3 regions of the Propionispora hippei DSM 15287 genome follow, and region 2 is predicted to be linked to each of the others. Evidence: riboswitches for the same ligand, from Rfam matches in the RefSeq annotation. Region 2 holds a riboswitch; each other region holds the start of a gene.
What was found. Region 2 has a riboswitch for cyclic di-GMP ahead of F3H20_RS08160 (tetratricopeptide repeat protein). Riboswitches for the same ligand answer to the same signal wherever they lie in the genome.

Region 1 (7,343 bases), on a different contig from region 2:
GCGAATGTTCGATCGCAATAGTAATATACTCCTTGGCCCGTTTCACCGCTTCGGTCACCGCGCAGCCCTTGCCCATATTGGCTGCAATCGCTGAAGACAAGGTACAACCGGTGCCATGAGTATTCTTGGTGGCAATCCGTTTGGCCGCCAAATATTCAAAACGGCTGCCGTCATACAGAATATCGGTGGCGTCATCCGGCAAATGCCCGCCCTTCACCAGAACGCAGGCCGCCCCCAGCCGGTGTATCCGCCGGGCGGCTTCTTCCATATCCGTCAGATTATGAATGCTCATCCCGGCAATCACTTCCGCCTCGGGAATGTTGGGTGTAACCAGTGCCGCCAGAGGCAGCAATTCCTGCACCAAGGCCGCTTGGGCTTCCGGTTGCAGCAAATGATAGCCGCTTTTGGACACCATGACCGGATCGAGTACCACATTAACCGCCTGGTACTGGCGCAGCTTGGCGGCAATGGTATGGATGGTCACAGGCCGGGAAACCATGCCTATTTTAACGGCATCCACCTCAATATCTTCAAAAATCGCTTCGATCTGCTTGGCGATGATTTCCGGCTCAATGTCCTGCACCGCCAGTACGCCCTGCGTATTTTGCGCCGTTACGGCGGTAATAACACTCATACCGAACACGCCCTGGGCGGAAAAGGCTTTTAAGTCAGCCTGGATGCCGGCGCCGCCGCTGCTATCCGAGCCGGCGATGGTTAATACTTTTTTCATACCAGATTGTCCTCCCGTCTTAAGGTGTGGTTTTAACACTATCCGAAGCAACCCTGGCAGCGCTTTTTGTGCCCTAGCTCCTTCCGTTCATTTAAAAGCACACCCTACAACCAAACATTTTTAATCATTGTTTTTATCTGCTCCGGCAACGCTAGGTTAGTGCTGATATCAGAAAAGCCGTCCTGCGGCGTAAGCGAATACACGGTGAGATAATCCACCGGCCGGTAACCGAACAGCTCCAAATTGCCCAGCCGCGAATTGTACAGCGCCTGGCGAAAATCAATGGTGACAGTATTCCCATGAATATTGACATCTAACCCGTAGGAGGGATCCAGGTGTCCCACAACCTTGCTCACCATGGCCAGACTGACCCGTGAAAAAATCCACGACACGAAGGGCTTGTCCGGCAGCTTTTTATCAGTTACCTTCAGTGTTAGCAGCGATTGATCCTGATTATGTACTAATTGCTCCACCGTGCAGACCAGCACGACCCGCCCTTCCTTGACCGTCTTCGCTTCAATTCTAAGCTGGTGATTTTTTAGCGACGTAACCTTCATTTCTGTAACCGGTCCGCCGGGCTCCAGCATCGATGCCAGCGCCTGATTGATTACATCATCAGGCACATGGACCTGTCCGTTGACCATGTCGGAAAAAGTTTGGGCATCCCATACTTCCTTTATTGTAGCAACTGTCTGCGTCATGTCCGGCACCGCGCTGGCCGCCGACGGCAGCGAGAAGCCGCTGCTGAACGCATCCTGTATTATCGCAGGCATATCCAAGCTATCCATCTCCTTTGGTTTTCCTAAACCCCACCTCAGCCAGACCGGGAAAGTCCGGCATAAACAGGCAGACGAAGTATCCGTTTGTTTGGGTGTATTATTAAATTAACGAAATGACCCAGCTTATTGGCCACTAGTAATAGTTCCCTGTTTGCTGCCGTTTTCCTGCTAAGCTAAGGCCCTGCCTGACGGTTGCAAGGCTGCCATAATCGCTGATTCCGGCAACGGCTCATGAGAATCGCCCGAACCGTCCCCTTGCCCAAATTCGGGCGATTATGCCCGCAGGATGGAGCCCATACTTTCCCGCAAGACTCTTACCCAATGGCTTACCAGCCCCGTCTCTTCTTCCTCCGGCCAGTTTCCCTGTCCCGCCACAACTAAGCCGCAGCGCTTGCAACGGGTAAAGGATCGCTTCTTCTGAGCTCCCGCCGGCGTTATATCAACCTCTTCATACTGCTTGCTGCCACAAGAACATTTTCCTACAGCCAATGTCTCCATCTCCTTATCCATATGGGGAACAAGCTTCCCTCGCGGCTGATAAAAAATAAAAAATAGCCGGTGCTTTATGCAACCTGGCTATCATAGATTTACATCCTTAGACCCATGGCTTTGCGTCCCTTCCTTTAAGAAGGTTTGCTAAAAGGTTATCTATATGATCAATTCATAACTTCTTGCTTTGGGACACTGTCTAAAATAACTAAAAAAGGTAGCGCTTCAGTCCTACTGCCGATAATTCGACAAAAAGACTTTTTCTTTGCCAATTATCTACTCTTTCTATGTTTTATTATACTCGTTTTATCCGTGTCTTGGAAGGAATCATCGGAATTATTTTGTGCACGTCCAGCAGACTGCCAAATAATCATACAAAAAAACAGCCTGGTGGCTGTTTTTCCGCTTCAGCGATATCCTAGACTTCAGATCGCTTATCAAACCCGTTTAATCTCGTGCCGGTTAACGGCTTCGCCCTGAGCGGTGTCGGCAGTCTGGCTGTATTCCATGGCCGGATTGATTGCCCGGACGAAATTTTGTGTCCACTCCTGATATAACTTTTTCATGGGTTTAGCACTGATACCAACCCGTTTCCAGTTGGGTTCCTGCAGGCAGGTGCCGCTCTTCCAGATGACCTGATCAGCGCTGTTAGCCACCATGACATCGGCCTGATCACAGGGCATGCCGTTCAGCAGGTAATCATTCAGCGCCTGATAGATGCCGTCAGCCCGGTCGGTTTCATATTTATTTTGTTCGGCGGCATGACGGCCGCAGCCCTCGCCATGTTCGGCAAAAGCCCGGAAAATCGCCGCTTCGGCGTCACCGCCGCAAATCTCAAGCAATTCCTTAATCAAAGCCGCTTCTCTCGACTCGGCCAGGTTGATCTGCCGCTGCAGCCAGCCATGGATATTACCGTGCTCAATCAAATCACCCAGATCGGCATCAGGCAGTGGCTGCCCGTAGGTCTGCCACACCTGGTCCCGCAGTTCTTCCGCCGTATCGCCGCAGCATTCCTGGGCTTTGGCAAAGACCAGTTCTTCCCGTTTGATCACCAAGCGGATCTTATTGTATAGCCAATAGTGAATATGTCCTAAAAATGCACTCATCTGTATTCCTCCTGCCATAAGATAAGAAATGTAGTAAAAAAAGCCTATATAACCTTGTTCAGTGCCGCCAGAATTTCATCCACCTTGATCCCATGTATTTCCGCCGCCTTCTGGACCGCTTCCCCCGTCGAGGACGGACAGCCCAGACAGCCCATGCCAAACGAGCGGAAGACAGGTACCGTTTGCGGATATACCCGGATAATGTCACTGATCACGCTGTCGGCGGTGATCTTGTCACCCAGCACCAGCGTTCCTTCGGTCAGGCCGCCCGCCACAGGAATGATTTTTTCCCCGGCAGCCGACTGGCTGACCAGCGGTTCGGTGGTTTCGCTGACGCCCTTGTAGAATTCGGCCAGCACATCGGCCTTGAATTTTTTTAAGCCAATCCGGTCAATAAATTGTCCGACCCGTTCAATATCGGCATTCTTTTGATAATACCGTACAATAATGTCCACTATGTGCAGCGCTTCCTCCGCCGTCAGGTCCTCAATCAGCAGATCGGCCAGACGGGGATGCGAGCCGGCACTGCCGCCCACATATACATTCCAGCCTGCATCAGTTGCCAGCAATCCGACGTCCTTTACATGCACTTCGGCACAGGAGTTGGGACAGCCGGCCACTCCCATTTTCATGCGGGAGGGCATTTCCTTCTTGTGATACCGTTTATCCAGTTCAAGACCCAGCTTGATGCTGTCCTGCTTGCCCCGCTTGCAAAAAGCGATGCCCGGACATATTTTTATACTGCGCACGCAATTGGCAAAGCCGATTGCCGGCTGCATTTCCAGCTCGGCCCAAACCTGCTCCGCCTCCTCGGCCTTTAACCCGGTAATCATGATACGCTGCGCCGAGGTCAATTTCAGAGTGGCACCGTATTTTTCCGCTACATCGGCATATTTGCGTAAAGCATCGGCTTTTACAAAGCCGCCGGGAATATGCGGCGTAACAGCATAGGTTTTCTTTCCGTTCCATATTTTCTGTAGGTTCGCACCTGTTGGCAACATAGTATCATCCTCCTGTATCTGCTCTTATCATACCAGCTTCTTTATCTAAAAAATGTGATCTGCATCAACCAGCCATGTGATATGTATCATACCCGATAAATGAATCCGGTAACCAAGCCCTAATCACGCGCCAAATATTCAGGTTTTCCCGTTTTGAAATAAACCGGCCTTAAGCCGCAGGAATCGGCAAAGTCAAAAGCGGTCTTCATATCCCGGCCAATTTCACTGGCCCGGTGGGCATCGGAGCCAATGGTCACATGCCGGCCGCCCAGCTCGGCAAACCGCCGGTAAACCGGCAGCAACAGCGCCATATACTCCGGTGTCAGCACCCGCTTGGTATTGATCTCCAGCGCCTGCCCGCGCTCAGCCAGCACGGCCAGCACCGGATCAATGACTTCCTTACATTCGTCATAGTAGACATGGGTATCGGCAAACCGGGCATAGCGGGAAATGTAATCGATATGGGCCAGGCTGTGAATAAAATCGTGAGCTTTGACACATTCCAGCATGGTGGCAAAATAAAGAGAATAGACCTCCTGCTTGCTATGACCGCGATAAAAGGATTCCCAATATAAATCAATGTCATTAATCACATGAATCGAGCCGATCATATAGTCCAGCGGATAGCTCTTCGCCAGCTCCCGCGTCGCTTCCAAACAATCCATACGCAGGCCGAACTCTACGCCCAGCAGCAGCTTATCACTCCGGTAAGGTCCATACTCGCTGCAATACTCTCCCAGGTCAAACACAAACTCCCCCGGATTGGGATAATTCAAATCCATATGATCGGTAATCGTAATACCGATACCTAGCTCCTGCGAGCGTGCTATCGCCTCCGCCAGGGTCATTTCCGAATCGGTGGAATAACGGGTGTGCATATGGGTATCTATCAACATTGTTTCAGCCTCCTTCTGCCGCCATCTTGTCCTGCCAACAGGCTGCTTAGCCGGCGGTTCTCTAGCGTCACTTTTCTTACAGTTATATTTATATTGTACCATCCCCCGATCGCCAGTAACAGAGCGGTGTGCAATTCTACCTGAACCCTGTCGCAGTCAGTTGCCGCCGGAAAATCAAAATAAGCCTTGGCTGCCGCCAAGGCTTACTTCTTGATTGGTAAAAGAAATGGTTTATCTATGGTCATCGTCAGATGACGGAAAACGCCAACCGGTTAAGGGTTGTACGCTTTTTACAAGTTAACCGCGCAACGGAGCTTCGCCCTAATTAACCAGCGTCCGCCAAAACACTGGTTAACCCCCCTTTTGTGCTCCGTTGCTTCGTTAATATTATATCAATTTTCTATACAAATTACTACCCCAAATGCAAACTTTATGTGTTATTTTTCTTAATTTTCTGTGTAAGTCCGCCATTGGCTGACTTTTTCCCTAAACTCACACCCTGTCAATACATGATCCAGAAAAACAGCACCGGATAGACGACTCCCAAAAACAGCACGGTCAAAACCACGAAAGAGGCCATGGCAATATCCACATTCAGATTGTGAATCTTGGCGGTAAGGACTGAATTAATAGCCGGCGGCGTGCTGGCCAGCACCAGCGCCGTATGATCGGCCACCGTGTCGCCGATCGTGACCTGGGCCAGCCAGTAAATGACCAGCGGCGTCACCACAAATTTAATAGGAATCAAATCGAGAATATCCACGTAATACTTTTTCATTTCACCGAAATTAATGGAAAATCCGACCGGCAGCAGCGCTGTCCAGGCTCCGAAGTGGATCAGGACACTAAAAAACTCACTGACCGCTACCGGTTTGGACAGGCCGCCAAGCGTCAAGCCCATCCCCGCCAGCAGGCCGACAACCGGCAACTGGTTTCGGCTGAATAAGACGGCCGACCAGCAAATAACCGGTTTAGCCGCTGACTGCCCTTTTAGATAATAGTATTGCGCCAGGGGAAAACAGACAGCGAATACCACCACATTAAAGAACATAGTCATCAACTGGGTATAAGCAAACCCGGTCTCCCCGTACATAAAAAAGACGCACAGCCCGCCGACCGTGCCCATATTGGACAAGGCCGCCGCCAGCAGGTAGCTGCCCTGATCCAGTTCACTGCCGTACTTACGGCCTGACCGGTAATAAGCAAGAAGACCGGGGATCAGGCTGACCCCGACCCCCAGCACCGGTAGCCAGACCAGACCGGCATCCAGCGTCAGTCCCCAAAAGCTGAGCGCCGCCAGCAAGGTACTGACCACCACAATATTAAATGAAACAATCCGATCAATCACACGCTCGCTTAACCAGCCACGCCGGCAGCAAAGATAACCGGCCACTAACGGCAGCAGCAGATCAGCGGCAAAGTAAAGCAATCTAACGCCTGTATCCATAGAAAACTCCTTATTTTCTAGCCGCCACCCGGTCAAAAATGATATCTTTGATGACTTCACCGGCGATAATCAGACCAGCGACTGAAGGAACGAAGGCAATACTGCCGGGGATCTGGTTCCTGGTCGTACATTTTCTGGTCGTACCGGACGGGCAAATGCAGTCGGTGCTGCAGCTTCCCCCTTCCGATTCGCGGGGCTTTAACGGTTCCTCTTTGGAATACACCACTTTTAACGACGGAATACCCCTTTTTCTAAGCTCCTGACGCATTACCTTGGCCAGTGGGCAGACGGAAGTACGGAAAATATCGGTTACTTCCAGCCGGGTCGGGTCCAGCTTATTGCCGGCTCCCATGCAACTGATAATAGGTATTTGCCGGGCATAGGCACGGACTACCAGATCCAGTTTAGCCGTTACCGTGTCAATAGCATCAACAATATAGTCATAATCATCCTGGATCAATTGTTCGGCATTGTCCGGCAGATAAAACTGCTGGAACACGGTAACCTCGGCCTGAGGATTGATCTCCAGAATGCGCTCACGCATGACCTCTACCTTCGGCTTGCCCACCGTTTTCCGGGTGGCGTGAAGCTGACGGTTAATATTAGTCAAACAAATACAATCGTCGTCAACCAGTACAAACCTGCCTACCCCCGAACGGACCAACCCTTCCACCACAAAGGTTCCTACACCGCCAATGCCGAAAACGGCCACCTTCGCCCGAGATAATTTTTCTAACGCTTCCGTTCCGATTAAAAGCTCGGTCCGGGAAAATGCATGCAGCATAACTTCACCCTTTATTTTAACAATTCTCCTGTTAAAGCACTATGTCATTTAACAATACAATCTTTAACTTAGCAGAACCAGCTACATAAGTCAAGACGCATCACTTATCTC
Region 2 (7,343 bases):
CAGGAATTTATAATTTGGTAAATAATCCTCTGTCGGGACTTGTCCATACAGCGGGCTTTCCCATTTTCCGAAAAAGCGCCCGGGGCGTTGCATACACGGTAGCCAAAGCCATCAACAGCCAATAGGCAAAGGGATACCAGATAACCCAAAATAAATAGCCGGGAATATGGCGCTCATATTTTTTATCAAGACTTAACCCGACAAGAAATTGGACCAGGCACACAAGGGCCAGCAGGGAACCCTTCCATTCCGGCAAGATATGCACTTCCGGCCAACCGGTCGGATATACCAGATTAATCAGCCAAATGCAGCCGAAAATAACATAAGTATACGACCAAATAACCGACAGTACATATTCGAGATAAACCGGCCATAGCCGTCTCTGCTTCCAGCTCTTCCATATATCACGGTGACGGCGGATAACCTCCACACCACCCTGAGCCCACCTAACACGCTGTTTCCATAAACCTCGAAAAGATTCCGGTACCAGAATCCAGCATAACGCATTGGGTTCATAGCGAATGTCCCAGAAACGCTTTTCCAACTTCCAGGTAATATTTATGTCGTCCGTAATCATATCGGTATCCCATAGTCCCACATCAAAAACAGCCTGCTTGCGAAATGCGGCAATGACACCGGATACCGTCAGCACTTTGCCCAAAATTCGCTGCGTCCGCTTGATCATGCCGATGATGGACGAATACTCGCCAACCTGTATTTTGGCTAACAGGGAGGTCCTGTTGCGGACCCGGGGATTGCCGGTTACAGCTCCAACGCGGGGACCATTGATGAAATGCGCTACAATCCAGTGCAGCGCATAGGGATCAAGATAAGCATCCGCATCAATGCAGAGCAAAATATCACCTTTGCTGGCCAGTGCGCCACAGCGCAGCGCGTAGGGCTTACCCATATTTTTATCCAGCAGCAACACCCGAACGTTGGCCTCTTCCGACTCTATCTGCTGTAAAATCATGGCGGTACTGTCCGTGCTGGCATCATCAATAGCTATAACTTCCAGCTGGGGATACGAAGAGGCAAGGATCGCTTTTAAGGTACTGGCGATCGCCTTCTCTTCATTGCGTGCGGGCACCAGTACGGAAACCAACGGATATGCTTCCAACTCCGGCAGTTTTTTCCGGCCTTGCTCCCGCCGCATATAGAAGTAAGACGCCCCAATCATCCAGATAATACTCATAGCCAACGGGTAGTAAAAAACATAATCCTCTAAAAATTCCAGCAAACTATAGGAATCCAGCATGTTTCACCTCACGAATTTTTATCCTGCCGCAACACATAAAACCATTTGAGGAAAGAACTGCATTCTTATCTGTTCATAGCAACCATGGTTGTGGCAGAAGTACCAGCGAAGATGGCTAATTTATTGTTCGGAATATACGTTTTCCGGATAATATGCTATATGAATTACACCCTTTTTCCTAAGAACTTCAGCCTGTTTGCGTATTTCAGCTTCGCTCAACCAGTGTTTTTTATTCCAGTCATAGGTCTGCAGCTTAAACACTGTCTTTTGGGCATTTTCCCGGTTACTTAAAGCAGCCGACGCCAGATTTTCCAGCCAGCCGTTCGGATTTTGATAAGCCTTTTCCAAATAAGGATAGGCCATAATTACCGTATAGGTATATGTCCTAAGATATTGTTCGTAATTCTGGCCCAGCCATTCTTCGGCTGCCGGATTGGTGATCACAATGGGATATATATTGCGGGCACTGCCAAGGTTAGGACGGTAACTTCCGGCTGTTTCCCAAAGCCTCACAGTCAGTCCGGTTAGTGTATCCGTTTTCAAACGAATCCAGCGCTCATTTAGCTCCGGTCTTTCCTTGAGCAATTGCGGCGTCAGTTCAAAGTCAGTCTGTTCTTTGAATGCCCAGCCCGCAGCAGGTGAAAAATCCTCAAAATCATTTAAATATACATCATCCTGAAACAAAATGCCATCGATATCATTATAAGCTGCCAAATCGGCAACCAGGGAACTTAGCCGGTCGCTCACCCGGGAGCTAAAAGGAGTCGCCCGCCGATACCAGCCCTTGTTTTTTTCATCATAGGCTGCAACGGCATCTTGCGGCGATTCCTCCAGCAGCCATTGAGCCGCCAAAGTGGGAAACCACGCATAAATACTGAACCTTCCCTCTTCCCGCAACCGGCCAATTACGTGAGAAAATAAGTCAGCCTTGACCGGTGCCTCTTTCGTATAAAAATAGACACTCTTGATATTACCCGATCCGTCCTCATCACTAAACGACTGCAAATAAATGGTATTTGCTCCTGAGCTGCGAATCCGTTCTATTGCCAGATTCAGATTTGCTTCTGTTTGAACTGCGCTGCCGGGGTCGTAAATCATATCCAGGTCCAGTTGTATTGCTTTAACCGGGATCTTGGTATTTTCACTATTGACCTTGAGTAAACTGGCAAAATGCTCTTTCGACGGATTACCTGTTATAATCAGGCGGTTAGCTGCCTGCAGGGCCTGCTTTCCCGGAGGGTTTACTCCATCATTTAAGGCAAAACAGGCTTCAAAGCCCTCTTGCAGTGCATCTGTGACGGCAGATGGCGTATAGGCGCCATAAGGCCAGACCACGGCTTGCACCGTATGACCCAATTCCTTGTTAAAAGCAGCCTGGGATTCATGTAAATCCCGCCTTACCCGCTCACGCTGCTCGTCAACCGTCTCATACCGGCCGTTTTTATATTGCAGCCTGCTTAATAACGGGCCACGATCACCCTGAGGGGTAATCACAGTAAAACGATGCATGTCATGGGAGTGAGAGGCTACGTCGATTAAGCCGGAACCCTCCATTTCCCTTATTTGCTGCCAGGTTACCAGCGGTCCGAGTTCAGCCGGCGCATAATCCAGCCAGGAAGTAACAATGGCTATCATTCCGGGATAACGATATTCTTTCAGTAATGGAAACACCTTGGTATACACCGACTGATACCCGTCATCAAACGTGAGCAGCACCGGTTTATCCGGTAATGCGGCACCGGTTTGGCTGGCGGCAATATATTCTTTAAGTGAGATCGGCGTATACCCCTGTTCTTTTAAATACGTCAAATGACTTTTTAAATTTGCCGGTGTTACAGCATATATATCCTGCCCCGGTTGGTCGGTTACATTATGATAACACAATACAAGAACCGCCTTGGCATTAGCCAGGGAAGGAGGGCAAATCAACAGAATTAGCATGCAAAAAACAAGGACACCAGTAATTTTTTTGTTCATAATAGCCATAACTCCCCCTGCCTACCAGGAAAGCTGGTAGCTCACATTGTATTGGCGGTCAGAAAACTGCGGTTTTCCGCCTGTACCGGTTGAATAACCGGTACGCAATCCATATTCTACACTAACAGTAAGTGCCTGATTACGGGAAATATGATAACCATACTCGGTCCGAAGCGAAGTACTGGTATCCATCGGCTCCGGCCGATCACGCCCTACTCCTATCTCAAAGGAAGTTTCCCAATAATGCTTGGTAAAATTCCAGCGCTGACGAAGGCCAAGACCATAGGCTTCCCGGCAACGGGGACTTTCGTAAACCGGCTCCACCCCATCAATCATCTGTTTTTTAAAGCCTGTTCTGTCGGCATAACCAAACCAAGACAGTTGTTTTGCTCCGGTATCAACCATCACATGGTCCCAGTCCAGGTTTATATCGTGCCGCCGGTTGCGGTCCGAATAATTTGCGGCTGCCATCATGACAGACAGATTGTCTTTAAGTCCAATTTGCCGGTTATACGCCAGTTGATACTCTGTCGCCATCATATGACTGGGCAGTGCCTCTGCATCCATTACCGGTGTGCGGTTTATACTAAAATCAACTCTGCTTTGTTCACCAAAATAGCGACTCGTGGTCAGGTGATACCCATCCAGCCTGCCGTGAGTACGACCCTGATCCAGCCACAACTGTACCATATGTTTCATGTCGGTGTATCGTCCGCCAACAGAGTTTGTTCTTAATACGGTTTCTCCCTGGCCGTCAGAAATCCATGTACTGCCGATTCCTGCCAATATGTCCACCCGGTCTGTCACCCGCTGTTCGCCGGTCAATTGTAGGCGATGATCCTTATTTCCTTTATAATCTCTGCTGCCGGTAGCGTTAACAGCCAGGCTGCCCTGCCAGCGTTCTTCAAAGGTCCTCAGCGCCTGAGCCGTCATTGGATTCGCACTATACCTGTCCAAACCTGTCACGGCCTGCCTGGCAGAATAATAATCGCCTCCCGGCACAGCCGTATTAACAATCCCGCTATTGGCGGCAGGTTGTGTCCCCGGCAAAGCAGCCAACGACAGATATTGTTCGTAAGCTTCTCTGATCAGCCCCTGGCGATAAAGTACCGCAGCAAACTGCTGGCGAAACGCCGCATAATCGGGATAGGTATGGATTATGGCCTGGTACAGCTTTTTCCCCGCCTCGTACCGTCCCATTGCAAAAAATGAATCGGCATCCCCGGTAATGACCATAGCCTGTTCTGCAGCCATATTGATAAGTTCCCGATACAATACCATCGCCTGTTTTTCCTTAGAGCCTGTCAGCATGTACGCATAAGCCAGGCTGTGCCTATCGCTGGGTAAGCTTTCCCCCTGCTCTAAAATGCTGCAATAAATACCTATGGCCTGTTGGGGCAGATAGAGCCGCAAATAAGAGTCCGCCAGCGCGCGCCGTCCATAGGCAGGAATCTCCCGGTAATTGGGCCATAGCTGCGTCCCTTCTTTAACTGCAGTTGTATAATCACCGTACAAAAACAATGCCAGCACGTAGTCACATTGCATCTGAACCGTCGCACTTTTATCACGGATTGTAGGCCGTAACAGTACAATAGCCTGCCGGTACGCATCATGTCTAATAAATTGAGCCGCCATCTCGCCACGCAACGTTAGCAGAGAAGCTTTTAATGCCGGGTCATTCCATCCATCGACAGAAGCTAGGGCAGTTTCTATTAACTTAGCCGCCCCGTCTGCATCACCGCGTGCCAGTAATATATTAGCCTTGCCACTGTAAGCAGCTAAGTTGTCAGGTTGTTCTTCCAGCAGGATCGAATAAATACGCTCCGCTTCATCAAAACTCCCCGTATGTACCAGACTTTCCGCTTCCCACAACCGAGCCTTCCTATTTCCTGTCATAGCCGATTGATGATATAGCTGCCAGGCGTCGTTAAAATGGCCGGTCTTGAAATACGCCTGAGCCACGTTGATTCTCACATAATCAGGTACGGCCGGGAACGACTTTATTCGTTCCTCATACAACTGAACCGCTTTTGTATATTCTCCGGCCCAAACTGCAACGACGGTATAATCGAATACAATATCCGCTTCCGTCTCATGGTCAACCATTAAATTTTCCAGTATCGCCAAAGCCGGCCGATACTCTCCGCCCCTTGCTAAAGTAACCGCATATTCCCGTGCCGCATCCCGGTTCTGGTAGGACATTTCAGTTGATTGCCCAAGCGTGTCCGGTAGCGGTTCCTCTTTTGCCATAACAGATGTATAACACACCGCACTTCCCAAAAAAAACACTAAAGTAAGTAATGCCAATACTTGCTTGATCCTCATGTACACTCCCCTAACAATAGCTTTTATCTTTCGCTTTCACGATCGAAGTGCGTGTTTCCCATCCCGCCCACCTGGCACCGGCAAAATGCACCTTCAAAAACAAAAAACAACCGAATTACAAAGTTCTTGACACTTTGCAACCCGGCTGTCATAACAAAAATGTTTTAGACCCTGAGCTTTGCGTCCCCGCCTTTCGACAAGTTTGCCCGCTATATATATACCATTATCAATATGTATTAAACAGGTTAAATTCCTATGAAAGCCCATTTATTCAAGATAAATACATTAGTCATTCTAACAAGTGTTCCGATTTATGTCAACAGGATTTTTATTCTTCCATTGACAAACATTTACTGCAACAGACAAAAAAAGCCGGATTACAAAGCTTTCGTACTTTGCAACCCGGCTTTCATAACAAAAATGTTTTAGACCCCTGGCTTTGGTTCCCTGTATTTTTGACAAGTTTGCCCAATTCCGCTAGCTCTTGCCAGCCGATGCTATCCATTTACTGCACAAATATAGCAAATATTTTTCATTTATTCAACTATAGTCTAACTAGCTCGATTCATCAACGGCAAATTACTGAATCCTTTGGGCGGCTTTAATCAAAATTACCCCCAGTGTTCCAATGACCACGGCCTCACCGATAAAGACAGAGCCAAACACCGACCAATAAGGCATGTCAAACAGATAAGCCAAATAAGCACCGACCACGACGGCATTAATGATCACCGGGAAGATATAGGCGGCCTTGCTTTCTTTAAAGCGCCGTGTCAGCCAGGCTGCTGCCAGTGTGGCCAGACTGCCAAAGACCACATCCATGACTCCGGCGCCGCCAATCATATTAGCCAGCAGGCAGCCGACAAACAGCCCCCACACCGCTTCCCCATACAAAATAGGTAGCACGGTAAGCGCCTCGGCAATCCGGAATTGGATGACACCATAGGAAATAGGCTGAAATACCACCGAAAGTACTACATAAATGGCGGCAATCACCGCCGCCTTCATTAATTTTTTCTGATTCATACTAATCCTTTCTCATACAAATAAAATATTTCACTCTCCTATTCGACCAATTCGGCTATAGTCCTTCTGTCACAGTCCCGCATCCTGTCTGCCGAACTAAAAAACAAGGAAAATTTGCCGGCAGTACCAGCGAAATCTCCTTGTTATCCATAGCGGCAGCACCCCAACTACCCGACTACTTTTCCAACATCATTTTGCCTTGTTCATCGTATAGAACCCGTCTGGGAAGCGACAGACGGTATGAAGCCTCGGTCGCGGCAAAGCCTTCATCGGGACCAACGCCCCAGGCTAAGAACACATCTTGTTCCTTCGTGTCTTTTACAATCCGTCCCGTATAAAGTCCATCCGCCGTCCCACTAATCACATTGTCCGTAGCCATTGGCTCAAACTGACCGTCCAGACGGTCGGCAACGAGGTAGAGTTCACCGGTCTGCGGCTTTGCAGGTAAAATAGCCTGCTGATGGGCCGGACTGTACCAATCTTTTTTCACGGCAAACAATAAATACCATTTACCCTGGTGCCGGTGCAGCGTGGGGACCTCCATATCGACAAAAGTATGAGGGGAAGCGGCCGGCGGGAGCAGCTCCCAATTCAGTAAATCCTTTGACCTGGCCCGGCCGATGCAGCCACGGCTGCGCGGTTCACCCCGCTTGTCCCTTGCCGTAAAAAACATATAGTAGGTGCCGCCCGTTTCGTCTAAAATAACAAAGGGGTCCCGGCAGCCTTCGTGGCGATTGTAGGCCTCCGCCTGATTTTC
Region 3 (7,343 bases), on a different contig from region 2:
GGGAATTGCGCGCCAACGTTTTTAATATCTCAGGATGACCCAATTGATCCAGCGTGGAAATCCGCTCATTTACCACCCGAATAGCCAATCCCATGGAACCGCGCTGCCGGAACAGGTTAACCCGAAACCGGCTGACACCGGGAATAGCAAACGAAAAGTCAAGTTCTCCCTGCTCCAGGAACCGCTGTCGCTGTTCCTCTTTGGTAATCTCCTCGACAAAGGAGGCCGTATCCTGGACGGAAAGCACCGGATGTTCGGTCTTTACCAGATGTCCGTTAATCCGAAAAACCGGCGGAACACCAACGGTAATATGAACATCGGAGGCACGGCATTCCACCGCTTCTTGCAATAATTGCTTCAACATAGTTTATATCTCCCAATAAAGATAGCCGGTTTACAAGGTTGCATAGGCAACTCGCATGACTTCGGTTACTGTTGTATAACCTTGCAAAGCTTTTTGCAGCCCATCATCTTTCATAGAATGCATCCCATGCTTAACCGCTACAGCCTTGATCTCATCAGCCGAAACCCGCTTGGCTATCAACTCCCGTAATAACGGTGAAACCGGCATCACTTCATGAATAGCCATACGGCCCTGATAGCCGCTGTTGCCGCATTCCGGACAACCCGTTCCCCGGTAAAGCACAACCTCCTGGCTGCTCTGCTCGCCAAGAAAAGCCCGTTCCGGCGATCCCGGCGCTGAGCAGTAGGCTTGCTTACAAGCCGGGCAAATAATCCGGACCAAGCGCTGGGCAATAACCCCCAGCACTGAGGAAGCCACCAGGAAAGGCTCCACACCCATATCCAACAAACGGCTAATTGCCCCCGGTGCGTCATTGGTATGTAAAGTACTCAACACCAAATGCCCGGTCAAAGCAGCCCGTATAGCAATATCAGCCGTTTCCCCATCCCGTATTTCCCCGACCATCACAATATTAGGGTCCTGTCGTAATATAGACCGCAGTCCGCCGGCAAAGGTCATGCCTGTTTTGGGATTGACCTGCACCTGATTAATGCCCTCCAGGCGATATTCCACCGGATCTTCAATGGTAATCACATTCTTCGCCGGTGTGCTTAGTTCACCCAAAGTGGAATATAACGTAGTTGTTTTGCCTGACCCGGTAGGGCCGGTCACCAAAATCATCCCGTAGGACTGGTTAAACAAATTTCGATAGTGCTTCAGATTGTCCGCCGAAAATCCCAGACGGGCAATATCCAACATAACCGCCTGTTTGTCCAGAATTCGCATAACCACTTTTTCGCCAAAAATAGTCGGCAAGGTAGATACCCGGATATCAATAGTCCGGCCGGCCTCCTGAATCTGGATACGCCCGTCCTGCGGTACCCGCCGCTCCGATATATCCATCTGGCTCATAATTTTAATCCGTGAAATAATGGCGGCATGAATATTCATTGTAAAAGAAGATATTTCCCTAAGTACACCGTCAATCCGAAAACGGACCCGTAGATTTACCTCCTGCGGTTCGATATGAATATCACTGGCCCGTTCACGTACAGCCTGGCTGAACAAACTATTTACAATTCCAATGACTGGCGCATCATCCGCCGTCTGGATTTGTTCCAATTCCAGCGTTTCTTCCGGCCGTAGACGGTTAATTGCCTTTTCCACCAACTCACTAACACCATAGGCTTTACTGATCGCCCGCAAAACCTCCCTCTCTCGGGCAATAGTTGGCAGCACTTCGCAACCGGAAAACAAGCGGACATCATCAATCGCATAAAAATTGGTCGGGTCCACCATGGCCAGCGTTAATTTCCGCCCCTGTTTGTTTACCGGTATCACTTTATACTTTTCTGCCATCTGCACCGGTATCAGCCCGGCAACCGCTGCCGGTATATGAAGGTTACTCAGATCGATATGAGGTACACCCAACTGAAATTCCAGCACTTCGATCATATTCTCTTCGGTAATATAACCTAAGCTTAAGATCACCTTACCAATTCTTTCCTTGGTTTGACGCTGCACCTGCAAGGCTTTCGCCAATTGCTCCGGCGTAATCAGCCCGGTTTCCACCAGCAAGTCGCCCAGTCTCTTCCGATTGGATATCAAAACTCATACCACCGCCTTACATAGCAGAATGAAAAATTACTAACCTAGCAATAGACCTTTATCAGTCCGGCATTTTAAAGCTTTGATACATTACAGGTATAGGAGGTTCACAGCCTGTCCACAACGAAAAGGCTAACGCTCCCTGTTCAATCAGCATACCGTCACCGGTAACAATTTTATGCCCCAAAGCAGCCGCTGTTTTTAGAAAAACAGTTTCTAATGGATTATATACTAAATCACAAACCGCAATAGGTTTAGAAATAGCCTGCCAATCAACCAAAGGTTGGGTATCCAGCTTCGGCGACATTCCCAGGGAAGTACAATTTACAAGAATATCACAAGCACTTAGCTGTTCGCTAAACTCCGCTCCTTCTTGCCATAAGCAAAAAGTAATTTTATCAGAATCAGAAAAAAGTTTTAAAAACTGCATCGCTTTTTCCTGATTACGAGCACATATTGTGATTGAGGCCGCAGCTTGCTGCAACAAGCCGCAAACCACAGCCCGGGCCGCTCCCCCTGCTCCCAGGATCACTACTTTTTTTCCCGAAGGGTTTACACTCTTCGTCAACAGCGCTTTAATAAAGCCGTCGCCATCAGTATTATAACCGGTGCAAACTCCCTCGCGGATGACGATCGTATTTACCGCCCCGATTTTCGTTGCGCTCTCATCAAGTTTATCCAAGTACTGCATAATGTTCACTTTATGTGGTATGGTAACATTGGCTCCGGCAAAATCCAGCGCCTTCAAGCCCTCAACCGCAGCTTCCATCTTGTCCGGCTTAACAGGCAGTGGAACATACACATAATCCAACCCGGCCGCTTTAAAGGCGGCATTTTGTATTGCTGGAGACTGGGAATGGCCCACCGGCCAACCGATAATTCCAATCTTTTTAGTTTTCCCTGTTATCATATGAGTTCCTCAATCCTATTAATTAATCTAATCTAATTTAGTCAGTAATCCTTTTTCTTCCAGTCTGGACAGCAATCGGCTCTCCAGTAGACGAAGCAATTTAGTTGTAAAAAATTCACTTTTGCTCAAGGGAACAACTAAAATAGTATAGCAGCCAAGACGATTGCCGCCGCAGATGTCAGTGAACACTTGATCGCCAATAACGGCAACATTTTGCGGCAATAAGTTCATTTCCCGGATGGCTTTGCGAAAACCGTATTTAGCCGGTTTTCGCGCCCAATGCACATAATTGACATCAATACTCCGGGCAATTTCAGCTACTCGTCTTTCATAGCTGTTGGAAACCAAGCAAAGATGCATCCCCTGTTCCTTAGCCCCCTGTAACCAAGTTCTAATATCATTAGGAACCTGGCCTTCTCCCCAGGGAAGCAAGGTGTTATCTATATCCAGCAACAATCCCTTAAGATCATTGTTCACAAATACATCCCAGGAAATGTCCAAAAGAGTTTTTACACGCAAGTCAGGGCAAAAAAGTTTGTCGGAAAAATTCACCAGAGCCTCCTAACCAAGCGACTAAGTTTTATTGAACAACATGGGCAGTTAAGAATATAACAATCTCCGACTCGCTGCCAGAATTGCTGACGCTTCTAAACAGTGTTCCCAATATGGGCAGATCACCCAAAAAGGGAACTTTTGTGTATGTCTTCGATTCCTGACTGCCGATCAAACCACCAATCACCATCGTTTCCCCATCTTTCATTCGTACATTCGTTTCCGCTTCCCGCGTCGTGATCTGATATTGTTTGATATCAGAAACCAATTGCGGCGTACTAACTTCTGTCTTTACATTAGCGGTAATCTGTCCGTCAGCGCCTACAATGGGGGTATAGGTTAGCTTAATCCCGGTATCCACATAGGTGGTAGAAGTGGAAGTTGTTCCATTAGCTACCGTATTAGTCTGCACCGGAACCCTGTCGCCTATAAGTATGCGGGCTTGTTTACCGTTAATTGTCGTAACTTTGGGCTGCGATAAAATTTTAGCATTGCCATTGCTGACAAGCGCATTGATTTTAGCCGTATAATAAAATTCATAAGGATGTCCGTCCGGATCCCTTCCGTATTGAATTATGCCCGGATAACCATCGGCCAGGCTTGTATGGCGAGTAATTGTAGGCTGGGTAGTAGTTGTTGTTGTACCAGTGGTAGAATCATAACTGGTTCCTGCCGGCGTGTACTCATACGTTTTGGGGGTCTCATCCCAGTTCCAGGTCACCCCTAAATCTTTAGTGGCAGACTTGCTGATAGCAACCACTTTAGCCTCCAGTTCTACCTGCTGCGGTCGCTTATCCAACTCATCGACAATCTGTTTTATCCGGGAAATACCTAGCGATGAACCGGTGACCAATAAAGTATTAGAAGGAATATCAGTATCCAGCTTCACTTTTAACCCTTCTGCCGCCGAAGCAATTGTTGACTTCATATCCTGCGCTGTCACATACTGCAGTTTAATAACTGCCGAATCAGCCACATCAGCCCGGTCAAAAATAATTGTATTATCTACTTTATGATAGGTCAGCCCCTTTGCTTGAGCTATTAAATCAATGGCGGTATCCAATGAAACATTGTCCAATCTTACTGTAATATTTGGCGATTCCTTCGCTGCCGATTCATCAATGATCATATTGACTCCACTTAACAATGACAACGTATGTAACACAACCCGGATATCTTCCTGCACAAAGTTTAAACTGACCGACTCCGGATTAGCAAAGCTTACTGGCAAAATGACAAAGATCTGAAGTATGGCTACTGCCACTATAGCAACTAGCTTATTGCGCCACGTTATGAGTTGAATCATTCCCGTTACCTGTCCTTTCTTTTGCCATGCTTTTTTCCGTTTTTATATTATTAGTGATCGGCAATGTCAATTGTCCGGCAGGTCCAGAAACCACCACCATGTCTGACATAATTGATTCTACCTGATATGCACCAACCTGTTCTCCCAGGCGGTATGCCTTGGAGTGCTTGCCATCATTAATGACGGCCAGTTGCTGCCCATCATCACTGCTGACTATACCTGTAACACTAAATTTAGGTAATTCAAGTGCTGCTGGACTTATCCCGGCTGCCACCTGCCCCGCATCCGGCACCGGTTGCTGTGTTACCGGCAATTTACTATCCGTTCCCTTATCCTTGCTGTCCATATACTCCGGCGGAATAGCGAAAGGATTGCGAACAGTGCCCTGCTTCTCAACAACAGGAAAACTTACATTTGTTTCATTAGAATCTTTTGCCGCTGTTTTCTGCGTTGCCACTTTAGAACTTTGGCCATTGGAGACTGTCGGTGCAATAGGGTTGTCCTCATTAGCCGGGATAACTACTAAATATAGGGCAAGTGCCATAACACCTATCGCAAGAGTCGCAATGATTTTTGACGATAAAGAAGACATATCTTGTTTTATATTCAATAAAGATCGCACCGCCTTTTATTGGCAAAATAAAAAATTAAACAAATTACCATTATTACTCAATAAGCCATTTTTTTCTTCGATAATCTCCCAATAAAATCCTCCATAAAAATAAGAAAACCATCTGAAAATTTCAGATGGGTGGTTACGCTACCTGCTCCTACTGGTTCAAGCGTCCAAATACAAACCAGTATTCATCACTTCCATGTAAAAAACGCATAGATCTCGTCAAATTATCACAATTATTATCATCATTCATTTTTGATCATTTGTCAACATCTAAAATTGCCACAATTTGTCGATATAATTAAAAATAACTTTGAAAACTATAAAGTATAATAAATTTCCATAAAAAGTATTGTCAAATGTAAATAGATAGTATTAAATAAAACGTAGATATGGAAATAAAACAAGGTTCACGTATTTACCGGAGGCAGGGAGGGTATCGTTTGTTTCGTTCACAAAAGGGATTTGCTCTAATTGAATTGCTTGTGGCTATTGCTATTTTAGGAATTCTGGCAGGGATTGCAGGGATAAACCTCCGGTATGGCATTGCCAAAAATGATTTAACAACGGCAACCAGCCAACTTGCCGCTGACATCCGGACGATGCAGCAGTTATCTATGGAAAAAGCGATTGATGACACCAGCGCTGCCATTAACATCACTTTTGCTACCGGTTCTTATCAAATCATCACCGACCAGTCGACAAACACCGGCTTTTCCTCCCGGACCTTACCTTCCAGCATTACACTATCTTCGTCAAATGGAAATACACTAGCCTTTAATCCGAGTAATTTATCCACTAATACAGCTACAATGGTTACTTTAACAAGCAGCATACTGCCTAAAACTGAAAATAAACAAACAATTATTATTTCCCGCATGACGGGAAGAATTCGCATTGATACATCTTCCACTCCCGCTTACCGCACAGAAGAAATATAACATTATATTGGGGTAATCATATGAAAATAATCGAAAATCAAAAAGGTTTTTTGCTGCTGGATTCTCTGTTCGGTGTTTTAATTACCAGTGTTGCGCTAATTTCTATTGTCAGCCTGGTTACTATGGGGGTTAAAACCTACTCTGTTAACAGCGAACAGTCCCGTGCTTACCAAATTGCCGCTAGTTACGGAGACGCTTTACAAAGCTTAAGTATCGCCAACTGGGCCACACTGGTCCCCTCTACGGTGACCAGCTACCAAGCCATTGACATTTCCAGCTCGAATACTGTTGTTTATAATGATTTGGCAAATGCAAGGAATTCACTTTCTTCATTGCCGGGAGCAACAGTTTCTATCTATGGAAAAGTTAGTTCAGCTGCCAATGCCGGGAACCGTCTAGCCCAGGTAAAAATCATAGTTTCCTGGAGTAATAACACAAAGCAAGTAGCGCTTATTAAATACTATATTCGCAATAACCAACCTAGTTCAACCTGATTATTTAGCATAGAGGTGCTTCATTCAGTATGATAAAACGATATAAAAACAAGCAGGGCTTCTTTTTAACTGAAATTTTAATAGGAATGGCTGTCATGCTAATTATTTTAGCAGCCATCGTTCCTCTTTTTGCTAATACTACCAAAACCATAGCCAATGGAACCTCCACCAATCACATGCTGCAAGAAGGCCGCTGGGCCTTGGATCTAATGGCTAAAGACATCGCTCCAGCCTCTACAATTCTTACTCCGGCAAATAACAGTACTGCTGCCACCTTGGTATTTCAGCGTAGCGACATAGCCGGAAATATTACGTATTCATTAGTCAATAATGAACTCCGCCGCCAAATTGGCTCAGGTACTCAATACCCCTTAACGAACGGCAGTCTGGTTCAAATCATCAGCGCCAGCTTTCAGTCCGGTCTTAACGGGGAAAACATAACGATTACCTTAT

Region 1: linked by a shared signal. The riboswitch ahead of F3H20_RS17130 (hypothetical protein) and the one ahead of F3H20_RS08160 (tetratricopeptide repeat protein) in region 2 are both predicted to bind cyclic di-GMP.
Region 3: linked by a shared signal. The riboswitch ahead of F3H20_RS00685 (hypothetical protein) and the one ahead of F3H20_RS08160 (tetratricopeptide repeat protein) in region 2 are both predicted to bind cyclic di-GMP.

The regions. Positions count from the first base shown of each region.
Region 1 covers NZ_FQZD01000043.1:13,895-21,237, reverse strand. The annotation lists gene thiD (bifunctional hydroxymethylpyrimidine kinase/phosphomethylpyrimidine kinase) at 1-730, opposite strand, end outside; gene F3H20_RS17135 (hypothetical protein) at 835-1,503, opposite strand; gene F3H20_RS17130 (hypothetical protein) at 1,783-2,019, opposite strand; cyclic di-GMP riboswitch class I at 2,073-2,157, opposite strand; gene F3H20_RS17125 (hypothetical protein) at 2,436-3,104, opposite strand; gene F3H20_RS17120 (DUF1858 domain-containing protein) at 3,149-4,105, opposite strand; gene F3H20_RS17115 (histidinol phosphate phosphatase) at 4,225-5,001, opposite strand; gene F3H20_RS17110 (AEC family transporter) at 5,504-6,448, opposite strand; gene F3H20_RS17105 (tRNA threonylcarbamoyladenosine dehydratase) at 6,459-7,232, opposite strand; gene namA (NADPH dehydrogenase NamA) at 7,337-7,343, opposite strand, start outside.
Region 2 covers NZ_FQZD01000011.1:115,384-122,726, reverse strand. The annotation lists gene pgaC (poly-beta-1,6-N-acetyl-D-glucosamine synthase) at 8-1,258, opposite strand; gene pgaB (poly-beta-1,6-N-acetyl-D-glucosamine N-deacetylase PgaB) at 1,379-3,235, opposite strand; gene F3H20_RS08160 (tetratricopeptide repeat protein) at 3,257-5,560, opposite strand; cyclic di-GMP riboswitch class I at 5,693-5,777, opposite strand; cyclic di-GMP riboswitch class I at 5,954-6,039, opposite strand; gene F3H20_RS08155 (QueT transporter family protein) at 6,140-6,586, opposite strand; gene F3H20_RS08150 (glycoside hydrolase family 68 protein) at 6,762-7,343, opposite strand, start outside.
Region 3 covers NZ_FQZD01000004.1:129,918-137,260, reverse strand. The annotation lists gene F3H20_RS00710 (type IV pilus twitching motility protein PilT) at 1-364, opposite strand, end outside; gene gspE (type II secretion system ATPase GspE) at 395-2,071, opposite strand; gene aroE (shikimate dehydrogenase) at 2,133-2,981, opposite strand; gene F3H20_RS00695 (YqeG family HAD IIIA-type phosphatase) at 3,009-3,533, opposite strand; gene F3H20_RS00690 (secretin N-terminal domain-containing protein) at 3,562-4,839, opposite strand; gene F3H20_RS00685 (hypothetical protein) at 4,811-5,449, opposite strand; cyclic di-GMP riboswitch class II at 5,580-5,663, opposite strand; gene F3H20_RS00680 (prepilin-type N-terminal cleavage/methylation domain-containing protein) at 5,899-6,396, shown strand; gene F3H20_RS00675 (hypothetical protein) at 6,417-6,890, shown strand; gene F3H20_RS00670 (PilW family protein) at 6,920-7,343, shown strand, end outside.